2 regions of the Achromobacter sp. FW305-C-28 genome follow, and region 2 is predicted to be linked to the other one. Evidence: riboswitches for the same ligand, from Rfam matches in the RefSeq annotation. Region 2 holds a riboswitch; the other holds the start of a gene.
The links. A riboswitch is a leader RNA that binds a small molecule or an ion and turns the genes downstream of it on or off. The one in region 2 is predicted to bind manganese.
Positions count from the first base shown of each region.

Region 1: linked by a shared signal. The riboswitch ahead of AC3WMR_RS00560 (sodium:calcium antiporter) and the one ahead of mntP (manganese efflux pump MntP) in region 2 are both predicted to bind manganese.

Region 1 covers NZ_JBYSYL010000001.1:123,994-129,485, reverse strand. The annotation lists gene mgtA (magnesium-translocating P-type ATPase) at 1-1,958, opposite strand, end outside; gene AC3WMR_RS00565 (hypothetical protein) at 2,381-2,713, opposite strand; gene AC3WMR_RS00560 (sodium:calcium antiporter) at 3,170-4,174, opposite strand; yybP-ykoY riboswitch at 4,254-4,416, opposite strand; gene AC3WMR_RS00555 (aminopeptidase P N-terminal domain-containing protein) at 4,554-5,492, shown strand, end outside.
Region 2 covers NZ_JBYSYL010000018.1:87,974-93,465, forward strand. The annotation lists gene AC3WMR_RS29455 (hypothetical protein) at 59-196, shown strand; tRNA gene AC3WMR_RS29460 (tRNA-His) at 187-262, shown strand; gene AC3WMR_RS29465 (GNAT family N-acetyltransferase) at 480-1,343, shown strand; gene kdgT (2-keto-3-deoxygluconate transporter) at 2,199-3,200, shown strand; gene mntP (manganese efflux pump MntP) at 3,245-3,811, opposite strand; yybP-ykoY riboswitch at 3,823-3,997, opposite strand; gene AC3WMR_RS29480 (tRNA-binding protein) at 4,049-4,420, opposite strand; gene AC3WMR_RS29485 (PQQ-binding-like beta-propeller repeat protein) at 4,431-5,492, opposite strand, start outside.

The DNA.
Region 1 (5,492 bases), on a different contig from region 2:
GTCAGCCGGGCGAAGACGTTGGCTTCGCGCACGGCCAGGGCCAGCTGGGTATCGTCCATGGCCTCGATCTGGTCGCCCAGGTAGACCTTGCGGACCTCGAACCCCACTTCGCGGCACACCTTCTGCGTCACCAGTTCGACGTCGCCGGTCAGCACCTTCACTTCGATGCCGGAATCGCGCAGGGCTGCCAGCGCCGGGCCGGTGGATTCCTTGGGGGGATCCAGGAAGGCGATATAGCCCACCAGCACCAGGTCGGATTCATCGGCCACACCATACGCCTGTTGCGTGGGCGGCAGTTCGCGCACCCCCACCGCGATGACGCGCAGCCCATCGCGGTTCAGATCGGCGGTGACCCGGCGAATGTCGGCGCGCCGCGCGTCGGTCAACAGATGCACATCGTTGCCCACCCGCAAGCGGGTGCAGACCGACAGCATTTCCTCCAGCGCGCCCTTGCAGATCAGCTCGTGGTGCTCGCGGCCGTCTTCGGTTTCGCTGACCACCACCGACATGCGGCGGCGCGAGAAATCGAACGGAATCTCGTCGATCTTGCGGTAGCGCGCGGCCAGGTCCAGCTTGCGCTCGACCTCGGCGTGACGCAGCACGGCCACGTCCAGCAGATTCTTCAGGCCGGTCTGGTAGTAGCTGTTCAGGTAGGCATAGGCCAGCACGTCGTCGCTGGTGGCGCCATACACATCGGTGTGGCGCTCGAGCACGATGCGATCCTGCGTCAGCGTGCCGGTCTTGTCGGTGCACAGTACGTTCATCGCGCCCAGGTTCTGGATGGCATCCAGCCGCTTGACCACCACCTTGCGCCGCGACATCCGCACCGCCCCCTTGGCCAGGGTGGCCGTGACGATCATGGGCAGCATTTCCGGGGTCAGGCCCACGGCAATCGCCAGCGCGAACAGCAGCGCTTCGAGCCAGTCGCCCTTGGTGAAGCCGTTGATCAGCAGCACGATCGGCGCCATCACCAGCATGAAGCGGATCAGCACCCAGCTCACGCGGTTGATGCCCTGCTGGAATTGCGTGGGCAGGCGCGAGGTCTGCGTGACGCGCCCGGCAAGCTGGCCAAAGTAAGTGCCTGACCCGGTCGCGATCACCAACGCGCTGCCGGACCCGCTGACCACGTTGGTGCCCATGAAGGCCATGTTCTCGAGTTCAAGCGCATTGGCCGTCTCGACGCGTTGCACGGCGTACTTTTCCACCGGCAGCGATTCACCCGTCAAGGCCGCCTGCGCAATGAACAGGTCCTTGGCGCCCAGGATGCGGCAGTCGGCCGGAATCATGTCGCCCGCAGACAGCAGCACCACGTCACCCGGCACCAGCTCGGCCAGCGGCACTTCGATCTGGCGCGAGCCGGACGCATGCAGGGTGGCGCCGAAGAAGCGCCGGGCGTCGCCCTCGGCCATGCCGGCGGCGTCACTGCGCAGCACGGTGGCGGTGTTCTGCACCATCGCCTTCAAGGCTTCGGCGGCACGATTCGAGCGCCGTTCCTGCACAAAGCGCAGCAACGTCGAGATCACCACCATCGAGCCGATGATGATGACACCCTTCCAGGACTGGTCATCGGGTTCAGCCATGTAGACGTCGGTCACCCAGGACAGGCTGGCCAGGCCCGTCAGGAGCAGGTTGAAGGGATTGCGGAAGGATTGCCACAGGTGGGCATACCAGGTCAGCGGCTTTTCGTGGTCGACCTCGTTGGCGCCGTAGCGCGCCCGGGCCTCGTCGGCCTGGACTTCCGACAGGCCGCCTCGGCCACTGCGAAACAGGGAAAAAAGGGCATCGAAGTCCATGCGGGACACGTCCAGCATGCGGCGGTTGGCACGACGCGACGCGTCGGAGGCGGTGGCGGCCACCGCCTGGCCGGTGCCTTCAAGCATGGGGGAACGCCGGAAGTGGCGCCCCGACCGCCGCAGCCCGGCGGCGGAAGAGAAAAAGGTCTTCAGGAATTTAAACATCGGAGTGCTCGGGTTCTTGGTGTTGTTCTGGGAGACACGGACGACAGGCAGCCGGGCCCGATCGCAGGCAGCACGGGGCCACGACCTGTGCAAGACAGGCCGAATCCGCCACGTACAGGCGTGCGCAGGCACCGGGGCGATGTTGCCGGTGTCCGGATCGCGTCGATGGGCGCGCCGGGAGTGCGTGAAGCGGAACGGGAAACTAGCGGAAGAACCGGGGCCGGCGGAACGGGCGCGCGCGGGGCGGGCCTGGCCGGGGGTTCAGGGCTGCGGATTCCGTACGGACCGGGAGACTATCCGGCCAGTCGGCTCGCAAGGAGAGGACAGGTCAGACAGGCAAGCGGGCGCCACGCACGTGGCGCAATCGAGGCTCGGGGTCTATGGCACTGGGCATGGTCTCTCCTGGGGGGATAGGGGCGGATTCAGGCCGCCAGCGGTTGGGCGCCGAAATGCACGTGGCGCACGGCGGGGTTGGCGCTCAGCCGACGGGCTTGCGACATGAGTTCGCCGCGCAGTTCGGGCGGGCAATTGACGGTAATGCAGGCCGACGCCATGGCGGGGTCGGTGCCCTGGTCGATCTGCACCTGCGAAACGTCGAGTCCGGCGGCGCTGAAGTCCAGGCAGATCTGCTTGCGCAGGGCGCCCAGCTCGTCGCGCGGACAGATGACCGTCAGGCGCGAGGTGCCGCGGCGGCGGCCCAGGGCGGTGGCACGGTCTACGCCTGCGCGGCGCAGGAACAAGTCGAAGAAACGCATAACGACCTCCATTGCAAAATGGGGAGCGGTATCGCGGATACGCGCGCACACACGCACGGCGCTGGGCGGGCGGGCACGAAAAGGACGTGCACGAACGCTGGCGCTGCGACTAGCGGCGGTTCTGGCGGATGATGTTGGGGGAGAATCCCGGCAAGCCGTGGGCTTGCGCTGCCGCCCCGGATGCTGCCTGGGGCTTGGGATACAACCGCAACCTGTTCAACAGGCTGCGGCAGACGGAGTTCTGCGTGGACCTGTTAAACAGCGACGTCGATGCAAGATCGACTACTTTCGCCGGAATCGGTATTCACGAAGACTGCTCCTGAGATGGATAACAGCGGAATTTTACGCGGGTTTCCACTGATGGACAAGGTTTGGGGACAGAAAAGGCCCGCTTTGTGTGTAAAAGGACGCAGACCGCTTGCGGCCTGCATCCCTGCCCTGCATCAAGGCCCTGCCTCAGACGTAGAAATGCCAGCCCAGGTAGGCCGCGAACAAGGCGTAGAAACCGCCCACCGCGGACAGCGCCGGCACGCTCATGACCGACCGGCGGAACCGCAGCCACAAGAGACTGATGGACAGCATGGTGAACAGGCCGGCCGCCAACAGCGGGCCATCGAGCAGCCAGGGCGTCATGAAGATTCCCAGCGCGCTGGGAATGGTGGCCTGGATCATCATGGCCCCGGAAATATTGGCCAGCGCCAGGCGTTCCTTGCCCTGGCGCACCCAGATCAACGCGTTCATGATTTCGGGCAGCTCGGTAGCCACCGGGGCCAGCAGCAATGCCGCCACGTGCGGCGACGCGCCCATGGCCACGCCCAGCAATTCGATCTGGTTGACGAACACGTGCGAGGCGCCGGCGATCACGACCAACGCCAGGATAGTCTGGGTGGCCGCCCAGAACATCGACGGATTCTCATCGCGCGGGCGCAGCTTGAGCGGCTCCAGGTCTTCGCTATCGATGCATTCCTCGTCGTTGCTCAGTTCGCGCTTGATGTACAGGCCGTAGGTGGCCAGGAACAGGATGCCCAGCCAGGGCTTCCAGGCAAAGGCCAACAGGCCCAACCCGACCTTGAAGACGAAGATGCCCATGAACCAGGCCTGGTCGCGGGCCAGCCGGCGCTGGTCCGCGTTGATACAGTTGGCTTGCGCAGGTTGGCCGCGGCGGGCGCGCCACAGGGCGAAGCCGACGACGGCGTAGGCCAGGGTCGCCAGCACCAGCGGGCCGCCCATGGCGGCGCCGACGCCGATGTCTTTCTGTTCGGGGGTCTCGCCGAAGACCACGGCCATGAAGGTCACGGCGCTTTCGGGCAAGGCGGTGCCAAAGGCTGCCAGCACGGTGCCGGTGGCGGTGGCGCCCAGATGGAAGCGATGTCCGACCCATTCGACGCCATTGACGAAGAATTCGCAGGCGAAATAGATCACTGCCGCGGACAGGAAAAACAGGAAAAGGGTGAGCAACATATAGACGCAGCCGGACGAGCGGAAACCAATTGGCGCGACGCAACGGCTCGCCCGGCTAGGGTGAACGCTACGCGGCCAAAGGTCTCGCCTGGCTGATTCGTGTGCGGGCGGGCCGCGACACGAAGACCGTTAGCGCCATGGAGTTCTGGCAACCGCTACGCGGTACCGAACCACCAAGTCTGTTGACGCTAACTCCTTTGGGGACAAAGGATGGCTACTCCCCAATGACAGAGCCGCGATTGTAGCAGCGCCCGCATGACAGTCCAGTGAATCCGCCCGCTGCTGGCGAGACTGCGGCCGCACTGTCGCATCGGCGGCACGGCGAGTAAAGTAAATGGCATTCCAGCTTCCCGCCGGCGCCCTGCGCGCCCCGTTACCCATGAGCCTGCCTCCCGACGACATCGCCCCCTTCGCCGCCCGGCGCCAACGCCTGATGGAGCGGATGCGCGCGGACGGGGGCGGCATCGCCATCCTGGCCACCGCGCCCGAAGCCATTCGCAACCGCGACGCCGAATACCCGTATCGCCACGACAGCGACTTTTTCTACCTGACCGGCTTCACCGAACCCGGCGCCTGGCTGGTGCTGGTGGCCGGCGCCACCGACCGCGCCGTGCTGTTCTGCCGGCCGCGCCACATCGAACATGAAATCTGGGAAGGCCACCGGTTCGGCCCCGAGGCGGCGGCCGAGCATTTCGGGTTCGACGACGCCCAGCCGCTGGACGCCCTGGACGAACTGATGCCCAAGCTGCTGCTGGACCAGCCGACGCTGTACGCGCCGCTGGCCGGCGACAAGCGCACCGACGGCCGCCTGCACCGCTGGCTGGCCGCCGCGCGCGAGGCCAGCCGCGGCGGCCACGTGCCACCGCAGCGGCAACAGGACATCCGCCCCATCCTGGCCGAGATGCGGCTGATCAAGGACCCCTCGGAAATCGCCGCGATGCGCCGCGCGGCCAAGATTTCGGCCGGCGCCCACGCCCGCGCCATGCGCGTGGCGCGAACAGGGATGCGCGAATACGAACTGGAAGCGGAACTGCTGTATGAATTCCGCCGCCATGGCGCGCAGGCGGTGGCCTACAACAGCATCGTGGCCGCGGGCGCCAATGCCTGCGTGCTGCACTACCCTGCTGGCGAAGCCGTCCTGCGCGATGGCGACCTGGTGCTGATCGACGCCGGCTGCGAGGTCGACAGCTACGCCAGCGACATTACCCGCACCTTTCCCGTGAATGGCCGCTACAGCGGGCCGCAGCGCGCGCTGTACGACCTGACGGTGGCGGCACAAGAAGCCGCGGCGCAGGCGACGGCGCCCGGACGCGGCTGG
Region 2 (5,492 bases):
TAGTGCTGGGGCACAGAACAGGTATTCAAACGGCCCGTTTTACACACGCGAAAAAAACGTGCTAGAATTCGGCCTCTTCGCTGTTGAACACATTGAAGCCGCAGGAAAAACACCAGCACAAGGTGTTTTGAAGGCGAAGGCAGCAATGATTTTCGGCTGCAATGATTCAGCAGTGAAAAAACAGTGGTGGCTGTAGCTCAGTTGGTAGAGTCCTGGATTGTGATTCCAGTTGTCGTGGGTTCGAGTCCCATCAGCCACCCCATCGAATTCAAGAAAAAGGCACTTTGCGAAAGCGAAGTGCCTTTTTTGCGTTGGGCTCACGGCAGTGAGCCGAAGTGCGTTTGCCGCGACAGGATTCAGTGCGTGCGGTAGGCCCTTGTTTTCCTCGAGCAGCAGGCAAAATATGGGCGTCCTGCGGGGCTGCCCTATCGCCATTTGTTGTACGATTTGCGCAGACTAAAATCTAGAATGGATGTGCCATGTCGGAGTTTGAGTATCGACCCATCGAGAGAGGGGTGGACCTGGATAAGATTCTCGGTCTGATGAAGGCTGCATTTCCAGCCGCCACGATCTTCACTCCTGAATACTTGAAATGGCTCTATTGGGAGAATCCGGCAGGCGATGCCGTCGGGTTCAACTGCTGGGCGGGTGATGAACTGGTGGGTCACGTGGCCTCTTTGCCCCAGCGGGTCATCATCAAGGGTCAGGAAGCAAAAGTCATCCTGCTTCTCAATGTGGCAACACACCCCAAGACTCGCGGTAAAGGACACTTCGTCGGCCTCGTCAAAAGAACGATGGAGGCTGCCGGCGAGCAGGGATTTGCCGCCGTATTGGGCGTGGCCAACGCGCAGACCTATCGCGCCTACGAACTCAAGTTCAAATTCCAGAATGTGGCCGGGCTGTCGGCACACGTCGAGATGCTGCCGCACAACCTGGACGTGCCCCAGGCCGTGAAACACGCCGAGCTGTTCCAGAAATGGACGGATGAATCGTTGGCCTGGCGCCTGCGCAATCCGAATAATCCGCTGCGCGTGGTGAGCACCAGCGCTGACAGCGTCGTCGTCGAGGGCAGCTCGTCAATGCCGGTGGTCCGGTCAAGAGCGATCATCCCTCGGGGCGACCTGCATTTGAACGCAACGCGGTCGTCGATCAAATCCCTGGGTCCGGCTGTTGTCATCGGGCTTGCACCGCAGGGCACGATGCGGCGACGGCTTGCCATGGATGTGCCCAACAAGCTACGTCCGTCGCCACTGAGATTGGTTTACAAGAATCTCCGACAGCCGGACGATGTCTTGAATCCAGCGGCCATCCTATACAGCTTTCTGGATTTCGACGCCTTTTAAGAGTGGGGGGGGGCAACATCGCGCCCACCCCGCCAGTACCTTCCTGCTCGCCGTCCTGTCTCGGTCACGGCGGGCAGCGTCGCGTCGTCGTCGACAGGCGATTGCGGGCCTGGGCGGTGCCATCGAACTGCGATCGGATCGCAATGTTCTTCAGCAGCTCGTGCTCGACAATAGCGCGGTAAAGATCGGCATCGTTCTGACGTGCCGCTGTGTACGCATAGGGTCGCGGACTTCTCCGCCGTGGAAAAACGCGTGGGCATGAGGCCATTCGTCGTGCGCCTGTCCTGCGAGCGTGATCGCGGCACGCTCGGCATCTTTCTCGAAACCAGCTAGCCCGACCTGCTCATTGCCGGCGCCCTGGCCTTGAGCCTGGACAGCGTGGCCCGAGGCATGGTCATCCAGGTCATGGACGACGCTGGGGACCCGATCGCCTGAGGCAATCCGCTGTACGGGCGATCCACCGGTGGGCCGGGCAGCGTCGATATCTCGCTGCGCGCCGCCCGTTGCCAGAAGTTGGGGTCCCGCAGCATCGTTGCGGGAACCGCCAATGGCCTGGCGACTTTCACCATCGTCTACCAATGAAGAAAAAACAGCCTGTCCCCGCGTTGGCGTCTGGCATACCGGCAGGGGAATGCGGTGCCCGCGGGTTGTGATGGAATTTTTATATAAGAAATAAGATTTTATAGATAAAACTAAAAAGTGCGAAAAGGTATCGCCTGGGTGACCCCGGTACTCCAATAACTATTTAAATATAGAGAGTTTCGGGTTTTCTCTATGGTGTTTTTTTATAAAACTTGATTTCATTAGAAAAAAGCGCGCCCCTTCGCCCTGGAGGCGTGCAACCTCGGAGACAACATGAAAATCAAGCGTTCGATCGAACGGATTCCTGGCGGCATGATGCTCGTACCGCTGCTACTCGGGTCCGCCCTGCACACCTTCTGGCCCGATACCGGCAAGTATTTCGGCTCGTTCACCAACGGCCTGATCACCGGCGTCGTGCCCATCCTCGCCGTCTGGCTGTTCTGCCTGGGCGCATCCATCAACCTGCGCGCCACCGGCACCGTGCTGCGCAAGTCAGGCGCGCTGATCGGCGCCAAGCTTGGCCTGGCGTGGGTGGTGGCGCTGCTGGCGTCGCGCTGGCTGCCCGACGGCGGCATCGCCACCGGCTTTTTCGCCGGCCTGTCGGTGCTGGCGCTGGTGGCGGCGCTGGACATGACCAACGCGGGTCTGTTCGCGTCGTTGATGGAGGAATACGGCACGCGCGAAGAGGCCGGCGCATCCGTCTTGATCGGCATGGAGTCCGGTCCGCTGATGACCATGATCATCCTGGGCACCACGGGCCTTGCGGCGTTCGAGGCGCATCACCTGGTCGGCGTCGTGATTCCGTTCCTGATCGGCTTTGCGCTCGGCAACCTGGACGAAGACCTGCGCGAATTCTTCAGCCGTGGGCCGCGCATGCTGATCCCGTTCTTCGCCTTTGCGCTGGGCAATACCATCAATCTGTCTGTCATCCTGGATACCGGCTTGTTGGGCATCGTGGTGGCGGTCGGCGTGATGCTGGTGTCGGGCGTGGCGCTGGTGATTTCCGACATCCTGATCGGTGGCGGCCGCGGCACGGCAGGCGTGGCCGCCTCCAGCACGGCTGGCGCCGCGGCGGCCACCCCCAGCCTGGTCGCCGCCGCGGCGCCGCAGTTCCAACCGTGGGCGCCGGCGGCGACCGCCCTGGTCGCGGCATGCGTGGTCATCACCGCCCTGCTCGTGCCCATGCTGACCGCCTTCTGGGCCAAGCGCGTCGCTCCGCGCGTGCGCCGGGGCAAGGCGCAAGCCGTGCCGGTGATGCGGGCTAGCGGGGTGTAGTGCCATCAGATGGGGGCTAGCGCTGACCCATCGCCCCCTCAGCCTCAGCCCGCCTTCAAGTGCTCGTACAAGATAGTGGCCCCGATTCCGATCAGCGCCAGCCCACCCAGCACTTCCGCGCGCTTGCCGGCGACGTTGCCGACCAGGCGGCCGATCATGACGCCCAGGGTCACCATCAGCAGGGTGGCCAGGCCGATGGCCAAGGCGGTGACGACGATGTTGTTGTCGATGAAGGCCAGGCTCACGCCCACCGCCATGGCGTCGATGCTGGTGGCGAAACCGGTGGCGGCCAGCAGCCAGAACGAATGGCGGCCGACGGGGGCGGCTTCTTCCTTGTCGGCGCCCAGGCCATTGCGGATCATCAACGCGCCCAGGATACAGAGCATGCCAAAGGCGATCCAATGGTCCCAGTCCTGCACGAACTTCGCGGCCACGGAACCGAGGGCCCAGCCGATCACGGGGGTGATCGCTTCGATCACACCGAAGATCAGGCCGGTGCGCAAGGCTTCGGACAAGCGGGGTTTATGCAGCGCAGCGCCTTTGCCGACCGCGGCGGCGAAGGCGTCGGTGGACATGGCGAAGGCCAGGACGATCGTGGAAAGGGCATTCATGCGAGAGAAGCTCCGACCGGGCGAAACGCATAGACTTTTTCCCTATCGCCCGGTCAGAAGCTACGGAAAAGTCCATGGTCTCGCCAAACCGTATCGGTTGTTTGCGCCATGGCCAGGGGGGCCAAGAATGTTGACGCAAACGCTTGTGGCCAGGGCCACAAGAGGCTACTCCCCAAAGAGGATCGCCAGTTTACCAAAAGGCGCGCGGCACGGGTGTGACACTGCCGGGCGCCCGGCTCAGGTCAGCCGCGCCCCATTGGGCACGTTCAGTTCGGGCGTCACCAGCACGGTGTGATCGGCGTCGTCGGCCAGCCCCAGCACCAGCACTTCGGAACGTACCGGGCCCACCTGGCGCGGCGGGAAGTTCACGATGCCCAGCACACGCTTGCCCGGCAGATCTTCCAAGGCGTAGCGGCCGGTGATCTGCGCCGAGCTTTTCTTCACGCCGACGCCGGCGCCGAAATCGATGGTCAGCTTGTAGGCTGGTTTGCGCGCTTCGGGAAACGGATCGGCGGCGACGATGGTGCCCACACGGATGTCGACCTTCATGAAGTCATCGAAGCTGACGGTCGGGGCGGGCGGCGTATTGGGGTCTTGGGTGTAGTGCATGGCAGGAATTCTAAGCCAGGTCGATGCCGCCGCGCGTCACCGGCGCGGCCAGCAGGTCCTGCACGCCGACCACGGCGATGCGCCCGTCTATCGTGCCGATCGCCAAGCGGTCTTGGTGGGCGTCCAGCGCGTAGATCACGGTGGCGGCGCCTGCCATGCGGACCTTGGCATCGCGCCGCACGCCGCCTGTCAACGCGTCGATCAGCATCAGCCGGCCATCCAGGAATGCCGCGATCACCAGGCCGGCCGCGGACAGGATCATGGTGGGCGATGCATGGGTGGCATGGCGCCATGCCAGCACGCCGCGCACCAGGCTCTTGCGGTAGATGAAGCCGCTGTACGTGTTGTCCACCGTGGGCGAATAGTGCTTGCCGGCAATGATGACGCCGGGGCCCTGTTCGTCGTCGACGTACGCGCCGCGGCATTCCATCGCGTGGCTGGCGTGCGTGCCGTCGGGTTGCAGCAGCGGCCACAGGCGTTCGATGCGGCCGTCGGGGTGGACGATGCACAGGTGCTTGCCTTCATGCGAGCTGGGCGGCGTGCCCTGCACGGCGAACAGGTGGGGGGCGCCGTTGATGCCGATGTAGTGGTTGAAGCAGTCGTAATGGCCAACGTCCAGGCGTTGTTCCGTCGCCAGTGTGGCATCGAGCTGCACGTCATGAGCGTGCGGGCGCGTCGGACCCATGCGGTCCTGGCGGCCGAGCAGGCGGCCGTCGCTCGCGATCGAGAAGGTGTATTGGCCGGCGTAGCCGCGCACCGCGACCAGGGCATCGCCCTGCAGTGCATACAGACGGGAATCGCGGCGGAACCGGTCGCCGGGATCGGGCGGGGCGATGGCATGCACGGTGACCGAGGCGGCGCGCAGGATTTCCGCGCCATGGCCGCCGCCTTCGTGGCGGGCGACGAGGCGGCCGTCAGCGGCGTAGAGATCCAGCAGGCAACCGTCGTGCGTGGCGACCAGCGTGTCGGCATCCCGCCACGCCAGGTCCCAGATCGCACCGCGCAGACCCAGGTCGGGCACGGCCAGCCAATTCGCCAGGCGATGGGCGGCATCGACGTCGGGCGCGATGGC